Regions from separate parts of the Halomonas sp. ANAO-440 genome, predicted to be linked through region 1. Evidence: predicted binding sites of a transcription regulator. Region 1 holds the regulator's gene; the other holds the start of a gene.
The links. Region 1 encodes FliA, which starts transcription of late flagellar genes. Its sites were predicted from a motif close to CTAAAGTTNNNNNNNNNNCNGCCGATA; they were not measured.
Positions count from the first base shown of each region.

Region 2: KZO25_RS03060 (flagellar protein FlaG) is a predicted target of FliA. The motif match lies at 1,491-1,517, and genes of this name have one in related genera.

Region 1 covers NZ_JAHXBV010000024.1:44,628-48,837, reverse strand. Annotated here, with positions in the region: gene KZO25_RS15670 (EAL domain-containing protein) at 1-49, shown strand, start outside; gene KZO25_RS15665 (EAL and HDOD domain-containing protein) at 145-1,347, shown strand; gene KZO25_RS15660 (RNA polymerase sigma factor FliA) at 1,376-2,083, opposite strand; gene KZO25_RS15655 (flagellar protein FlhE) at 2,160-2,639, opposite strand; gene KZO25_RS15650 (hypothetical protein) at 2,636-3,217, opposite strand; gene flhF (flagellar biosynthesis protein FlhF) at 3,218-4,210, opposite strand, start outside.
Region 2 covers NZ_JAHXBV010000002.1:434,894-439,103, reverse strand. Annotated here, with positions in the region: gene KZO25_RS03065 (methyl-accepting chemotaxis protein) at 1-1,457, shown strand, start outside; gene KZO25_RS03060 (flagellar protein FlaG) at 1,661-2,029, shown strand; gene fliE (flagellar hook-basal body complex protein FliE) at 2,185-2,514, opposite strand; gene fliF (flagellar basal-body MS-ring/collar protein FliF) at 2,780-4,210, shown strand, end outside.

The DNA of each region.
Region 1 (4,210 bases):
GGTTACCGGCCTGGAGCCCCGGCTTCACACCCTGAGACAGGAACTGTAGCTGGGTGGCAAGACCCTCAATCGATCGAATACGCGCAGAAGTCGCATCATGACAAAGTCTTGAGTGAGATCTCACTCAGCAGGGAGCCCAGCAACATGCCAGAGCAAGCGGATTTCAATCCTTGCACCATTGCACTTCATCCGATTCACGACACGGAGCACGCTCATGTGGCGGACCGCCTGGTCTATCGGCAAAGTGGAATGAACGAATCCGATGACACGATGGCCGACACTGCCCGGGCACTGTCCAGCGCAGTTTATGAACTCGGTGATGCCGGCCTTCTGGCTGAGCGAACGCTCTTCGTCGATCTGCCGATGGCATGGCTCGCCAGCCCGGAGCTGCTTCCTACCCCGGCACCGCGCATGGCCATCGGCATCGCCGATATGCCGGAGGTGGACGAGAAGCTTCTCGACCGCCTGGACGACATGCGGGAACGGGGTTATCGCATCGTCCTGCCCGCCAGCCTGGTGATGCAGTATCTCGAGGCGCTACTCCCCAGAACCGACATCATTCTGGTGACGACTCCCCATGACATCGATGCCAAGACTCTCGAACGCCTCCCCGCCCGCAACATCAAGCTGCTGGTGGAAAACATCGATGACCGTGAAGAGCTCGAACGCTATCGCGAGATCGGCTGCGCTTACTTTAACGGGCACTATCTGGCGCGCCCCAGCTTCATCGCCTCCCCTCCCCGGGGGAGACACGGTAACCGCGCAGCACAGATACGATTGATTCGGGCGCTCTACGAGGAAGACAGTGACATTCATCGTCTTCAGGAACTCGTGGTACAGATACCTCACCTTCATGTGGCAGTACTTAGGCGGGCCAACTCGAACTACTACAACCGTGGCGGAAAGGAGATCGATCTGTATCGGGCGATGCAGGTGCTCGGCCTGATCGAGCTAAGGCGGCTCATTCTTACACTGACCCTCGCCAGCCTCCAGCCGTCGTCCAGGATCATCCTGCGCATGGCGCTGATCCGAGCATTCATGTGCCGCAACCTGTCGGCCCCTTTCCCCATCCTGGATGCAGAAGACGCCTTTACCACCGGCCTCTTTTCGATGATGGATGCCCTGCTCGAGGAAGATCGCGACACCTTGCTCGCGCAGCTACCGCTCAACCCTCACATCCTGGCTGCACTAAAGGAGCGTGCAGGCCCCCTGGGGGCGGTACTGACGCTCTGCGAGAATCATGAGCGCCAGGTGGAGGAATCCATCAACGACATCCCGGCTGACCAGTTGCACAGTTGCTACATGGATGCCTTGGCCAGCGCACGCGCCTTGATGAACAATCTGTAGAGCCATGCCTCGATCGACAACGGGCCGGCTACTCTTCCTGTTCGCCCAGCCGGCTGCGAAGCCGGCTGACTGCCTGGCTGTGGAGCTGGCAGACCCGTGACTCGGTCACGCCCATGACGACACCAATCTCCTTGAGGTTCAGCTCTTCCTGGTAGTAGAGCGCCATCAACAGCTTTTCCCGCTCCGGTAACGCCTCGATACCCTCCACCAGCTGCTGTCGCTTCTGCTGATCAATCAATTGCTTGTAAGGCGTATCCGCCGTGGCGTCTGCAACACCGGGCTCAACGCCCTCCGCCAGCAACGCCTCGAACGGCAGCAAATGCCCGCTGTTGGTATCGTTCAACAATTGGCGATACGTCGCCAGATCCATGTCCAGCTCAGCGGCAATCTCTGTCTCTTCGGCATGTCGCCCGAGCTGCTGCTCCAGCCGCCTGACGACCTCATCGACCGCTCTGGCATTGCGTCTCACGCTGCGGGGCAGCCAGTCCCGGCTTCTGAGCTCATCCAGCATGGCGCCACGAATGCGTTGGCTGGCAAAGGTGGCGAAGCTTGCTCCCTGGGAGGAGTCGAAACGCCCCATGGCTTCAAGCAGCCCGACCGTGCCCGCCTGGATCAGGTCATCCAGCTCGATGCTCGCCGGTAGACGCACCTGAAGGGAGAGCGCCTGTCGCCTGACCAGCGGAAGATACTCCGCCAGCATGTCCCCCTGATCTATCTTGCCTCGTGCTGTGTACATACGCTTGCTCTCGTGGCTGCCAGCCCATTTCAAAGGGTGCTGATTCACTCAACAGGTTTCGCTTGCTTCAGTACCGTTAACTGTCACAACGCCCGCTACCCCGCCGACTGCCGTCATATGAACCCGCTGCGGCACGCTCCTGTTCATGGTGGTTCACGATGACCTGCAGCCCCTGCAACGTCATGGCTCGCTGTCCGCGCTCCCGCAGCGCAAACTGGAAGTAGAGCGCCGAGTCCGCCGGTATGCCTGCGAATGCTTCGGTGTGTCCCCGCGGCCCTGCCAACGTGACACAGCCACCCGCGTGACATAGCCGGGCATTCACCTCGGCGCCGGACGAGGTCTGGAACTGCCAGCTCACCCGCCCCATGACCTGATTCCGGGCCAGTTCGGCCGTAGGCGGCACCATATCCGCAGACTGGACCTGCCGGTCCGACATGACCACCTGCACTGCCGGGGCACTGGCCACCCAACTGCCCGATGCCTGTGCCAGGCTGGCAATGAGTGTGCCTCCCAGCCCCAGCAACAGTTTCGCCCACGACTGCTGTATTAGCTTCATCTTGCCAATACCAGCAGCTCGATACCAAGATAGCTTGCCGCGGCATGACGCAGATTACTCAGCAGCCCCTGTCGTCCAACGCTCGGCGGATGGACCAGCAGCATGCGCTGCGGCCCACCACGCTCGGCTACCTGCTTCAACACGCGATAGGCGCGACGGAATGCCTCCGGATCTGCATCGACCCAGAGCGCCCAACGCGCCTGCTCGCCGGCAAGCACCGGCAGATGCGGGCTGCCTGCAGGCAGTGCCACCACCCGCCATGCCCGGGGATTGCCTACCCAGTCACGACCCTCGTTGGCCCAGGCCTCGAACAGCTCTGTGACCTTACCGGTATGATGCGCGCCGGTGCCGGGAAGCCCCAATACCATCAGAGTCGTGTCCGATTCCAAACGGCGCCTCGGGCGCTGCGCCGAGGCCTGTGCAGAGGACGTGGGAGCCGAGCCGACATGGCCAGCTGGAGCGGCGCCTCCTCCCAGTGATACCAGCATCGCAGCAACGTGATCGGGGCACGCTTCCTGGGGAGCTCTTGGCGTCATGTTCGACCACTTGCGTAGCCCGGCGGCCTGATCCATACCCATCTAGCCTGACTCCCTTTCACCGAGACCCAGATGCCGAATGGCATCACGTACCATGAACAGTTGCATGAGGGATTCCAGCAGCGCCACGTCACGGCGACGCTGCCGCCCTCCAGACAGGCCCAACAGTTCGGCGCGCAGGTCCATGGCCGCTTCGTCTTCGGCCAGGTCCAGATGCGCCGCAACTGTCGCCAGACCACTTGCCATCAGCAGACGCACATCGGGCCTCACCTCCCCCAGTTCCGAAGGGGCCAGCCGCTGCCAGGCCCGCCGCGTCAACTGCGGCAGCGCATCGCCCTGAAGCTGCGCCACCAGCAACGATTGCGGATCACGCCCCAGCCGTGACGGCGTCACCCAGTAGCGCTTGGCCAGGACGCGCCCGCTCTCCGTATCACGCACGTCGCCAAGCCAGGCTCGCACCGAGACCGCTTGCACGCCCTTCCCTGCCTTGAGAGCCACTGCCACCGGCAGGCTCGAGAGGGCGAGGCGCCCCGGCGCCCCACGGAAGCGACAGGCCACATCCCCCAGCGGCTCGGCCAGCTCACCCAGCGTCGACAGTGACAGACGCTCGCCGGCATGCTCGACGCGCTGGCTGCCACGCACCTGGCTGCACCAGGTGATGGCCTTCTCCTCCAGCCAGTCAGCCGCTTCGCCATCGGGCAAACCCTGTAGCAGATGCACGCTGACCGCCAAGCGTTGCAATGCATCCTCCAGTCGCGACTGTTGCCCAGCTACCTGGCGGTGCTGAAGCAGTGGCAACGCCAACCAGCCCCCCTCCGGGTCGATGGCGATATCCGGCATGGACCAGCGCTCGCCCTTGACTCGCCGACGCTCGCTCCACAGCATGCCCAGCGCCTGCTCGGGCTCCGGGTAAGAGGACAGCAGTGACTCCAGCCGACGCTGCTGGACGACTGCCGGCAGGCCGAGCAGATCCCAGACCGCTTCCAATTGCTGGAATCCCGTCAGCCGTTGCCGCAGGGCCAGCAGCGTACTGGA
Region 2 (4,210 bases), on a different contig from region 1:
ACAACCTGCTGCAGACCAAGGAACTGGCCGGCATTGAGCGTGCCATGCTCACCGGTGCCTTCGGCTCTGACAGCATGACACCGGCAAGCTATCAGCAATTGCTCAAACTGCTGGGCAGACAGGATGCCTTCGAGGAGGCCTTTACCACTCTTTCCACCCCTGAAATGCATCAGCGGTTCCAGGCGGTGGGCGAGAGCCCGACAGCCGAACGGCTGACGTCACTGCGCAACGTCGCCATCGAACGAGGCACGGCCGGTGGCTACGGCATCGATGCACAGCAGTGGTTCGACTGGCAGACCGACAGGATAGACCTGCTCAAGCAGGTAGAGGATGCCGTGGCGGAAGATGTATTGGCCACGGCCTCACGGCTCAGGAGTGAAGCAAGGGGTGACCTGACCAGCCACCTCGTCGTGGCGGCGGTTGCCAGTATCCTGGCATTGCTGCTTGCCGCCGTGATCGTGCGCAGCATCGTGCTGCCACTGCGTGCGACGCTGGCAGCGATCCAGCGCAGCAGCGGAGATCTCACCCTGCGGCTGGATGCCCCAGGCAAAGACGAACTGGCGCAGCTCTATCGCGCCTTCAATGAATCCACCGCCGATTCCGAGCTGCTGGTCTCGAATATCAAGCAAGGCGCCATGTCGGTCGGCGTGGCCAGCGGACAGATAAACGAGGGGAACCGTGACCTCGCTCAGCGCACCGAGGAGCAGTCCTCCTCCCTGGTAGAAACCGCTTCCAGCATGGAGCAGATGACGGCCAGCGTGCGTCAGACCGCCGACAATGCCCGGCAGGCCGAGGCGCTCTCCCGTGAAGCGGCAAACCAGGCCGGCAAGGGCAGCAGCGTGGCCAACAGTGCCCGCGGCGCCATGCAGCAGATTCATGAGGCCAACCGTGAGGTCACCCGCATCGTCGAGGCGATCGACAGCATCGCCTTCCAGACCAACCTGCTGGCGCTGAATGCATCGGTGGAGGCGGCCAGGGCCGGAGAGCATGGCCGCGGCTTTGCCGTGGTCGCCTCGGAGGTGCGCAAGCTGGCCAGCCGCAGCGCCGAGGAAGCCGAGCAGATACGCAAAGTGGTCGGTATCAATGTCGCCCGCATCAACGAAGGGGAGAAGCTGGTCAATGCCACCAGTGAAACCCTGGAGACGATTTCCCTGGGGATAGAACAAGTGGCCAATCTGATCATCGAGATGTCCACGGCGGCAAGCGAACAGTCGGCGGGCATCGAGCAGATCAACCAGGCAATCGGGCAGCTCGAGGAGATGACACAGCACAACGCCACGCTGGTGGAGCAGGTCGCCGCGGCAAGCCAATCACTGGATGAGCAGGCGAACGATATGACGCGCCTGATCGCCCGCTTCAAGGTCGATGAAGCGCTGCAGGGCGGCAATGTCTGGGAAAGCGAGGTCCAGCCAACCGGTACAGAGACGCAGCGAAAGCTCGCCTACTCTGCAGCGTGACACATGCATGGAAACGGCCGGTAACATTGTTACTAAAGTTTTTGTTCGACCCTGCCGATAGAAGAGGTGCATAGCACTAATGGGAGAAGCCGGCTCGTCCGCCGGCTTCGGGGGGCGGCATTACGATCTGTCGTAGCTGGACCGGGAAACCGGGCGATGGATGGTTGAATGCTTGCCAAGGGCGCATACAAGGAAAACAGGCCATGTCTTCACCACTTACCGATGCCACCAACAGCTTGAGCGCTTCGGCGTTGCACGACCTGACGCCGCGACAGCGCAAGGAGAGCGTTCTGGCATCCTTGCCCGCTGCGGGCACCATGCTGAGCCAGGCCGAGAGCCACGGCAACTCACCCGCCCAGGCGGATCTGGTCGAGCCGATTCAGCGTATCAATGAAGTGCTTCGCCAGCATGGCGTGGAATTCGAGCTCAACGAGATGCCGTCACGGGTGGTGACGCGGATCGTGGACCGGGAAACCGGCGACGTGTTGCGCCAGATTCCCAGCGAGGAAGTGCTGGCCATTGCCGAAAGGCTGGATGAATTGCAGGGACGCTTGATTCGCCTGGAAGCCTAGGCATTGTCCGAAAACTGGCTGCGCTCGGTCATACGGCGTTAAAAATCAGCTCAAAGTACTCATTTACACTCCGTAAACTCCGTCTTTTCGCTGATTTTTGCCTTGTCTGACCGTCGCTCGCCGACTTTTCAGACAGTGCCTAGGAGGCTGGGCTGCTAGACCTGCATATTCATGACGTCGCGATAGGCGGAAACCAGGCGGTTCCTTACCTGCAGCCCCATCTGGAAGGCCACGCTGGCCTTCTGCATGTCGACCATGACGTCGTTCAGCTCCACGTTGGGATCGCCGGCCTGGAATGCCATCGCCTTGGCGCTGGACGCCTGCTGCAAGCGGTTGATGCGCTGGATGGAGGCTTGCAGCTCGCCGGCAAAGCCGCCCTGCCCCACCATGGTCGAGACCTGCTGCCCCTTGGCAGCCTGCCCGCCGGCCTGTGTCGCAAGGGTCTGCATCTGGGCCAGCGCGGACTGTATGGCAGGTGAACTCATGGCTTGCGGCCCCCGTTCTGTTGGTTCGGAAGTGTCACGTAACGAATGTAGCCAAGGCTAACAGCTATGGTCACGACGCCATACCGGCAAATGGCATGAAAAACACGGGCTTTTCCCGCCTTTGGACTCGACCAGGGTTCGCATAATAGCGTTCATCACAGTTGCGCCCGCAAGGGTAGCCAGAATGCGGTGGACGGATGCACTCAATGCCATCTTTTAGGAATACGTTTCAAGCGGCGAACGACGCATCTCCATGGAGGTGCGCATGAGCAATGGCGCCGCGACGCCGGGTCGCCAGGAGACCGCGCCTGACCAGCCGGCCGGCGCGCTGCTGCAGCGCGTTCAGGATCAGATGCGTGGCAACCCGCTGATCGCGATCCTGATCGGCGGTGCGGCCTCGATCGCTATCGTGGTGGTACTGCTGATGTGGGCGAGAGAACCCGACTACCGGGTGCTCTACAGCAACCTCACCGAAGCGGATGGCGGCCGCATCATCAATGAGCTCGAGAGCCGCGGCGTGGCCTATCGCTTCAGCGAAGGCGGCACGGCCCTGCTGGTGCCCGGCGATGAGGTGCATGGCCTGCGACTGCAGCTCGCCGAGCAAGGCCTGCCCCGGGGCGGCAATGTCGGCTTCGAGCTGATGGACAGCCAGGCCTTCGGGGTCAGCCAGTTTGCCGAGCAGGTCAACTTCCAGCGCGGCCTGGAAGGCGAGCTGTCACGCTCCATCGAGTCGCTTGGTCCGGTATCCCGGGCCCGTGTCCATCTTGCCATGGCCCGCTCCTCGGTATTCGTACGGGACCAGGAGCCGGCCAAGGCGTCGGTTATCGTGACCCTTGAATCGGGCCGGGTTATCGGTGATGGCCAGGTCAACGCCATCATCCACATGGTATCCAGCAGCGTGCCCGAACTGGCCGCCGAAGACGTCACGGTGGTCGACCAGGGCGGTCGTCTGCTCTCCATGCCCGGGGCCAACCGCCGCGGCCTGGATGCCACGCAGCTCGATTATATCGCCGAGGTCGAGCGCTCCTTCCAGCAGCGCATCGAAAACATCCTGGTCCCGATTCTGGGCCAGCAGAACGTGCGGGCCCAGGTGGCCGCCCAGATCGATTTCTCGCGGCGCGAAGAGACCAACGAACGGTTCGGCCCCAACCAGCCGCCCAACGAAGCCGCGGTGCGCAGCCGCCAATCCAGCGTTTCCTACAGCGGCGGCGACGACCTGGCCATGGGCATCCCCGGCGCGCTGAGCAACACGCCTCCCGGTATCGCGCCCTCCCCGATCAACCTGCCGGTCGATGAGGATGGCGAACTCATCGAGGAAGCCGAGCAGGAGCTGCTGGCCTTGAGCAACCTGCGCCAGGACGGCGTGATCAACTATGAGGTCGACCGCAACATCGAGCATGTCCAGCACCGCCAGGGGCAGGTGCAGCGCCTGTCCGCCGCGGTGGTGGTGGACTATCGCGAACAGCGCGATGAAGACGGCGACTTGCAGCGCGTGCCGCTGAGCGACGTGGAAGTTGCCCAGATCGAGCGGCTGGTGCGTCAGGCCATGGGCTTCTCCCAGGCCCGTGGCGACGAAATCGAAGTGGTCAACAGCCCCTTCAGCCGCGCCGTCGACGACGACGAACTGCTGGAGTGGTGGCAGTCCCCCGAGGTCCACAACCTGGCACTGACCATCGGCCGCTACCTGCTGGTGGCA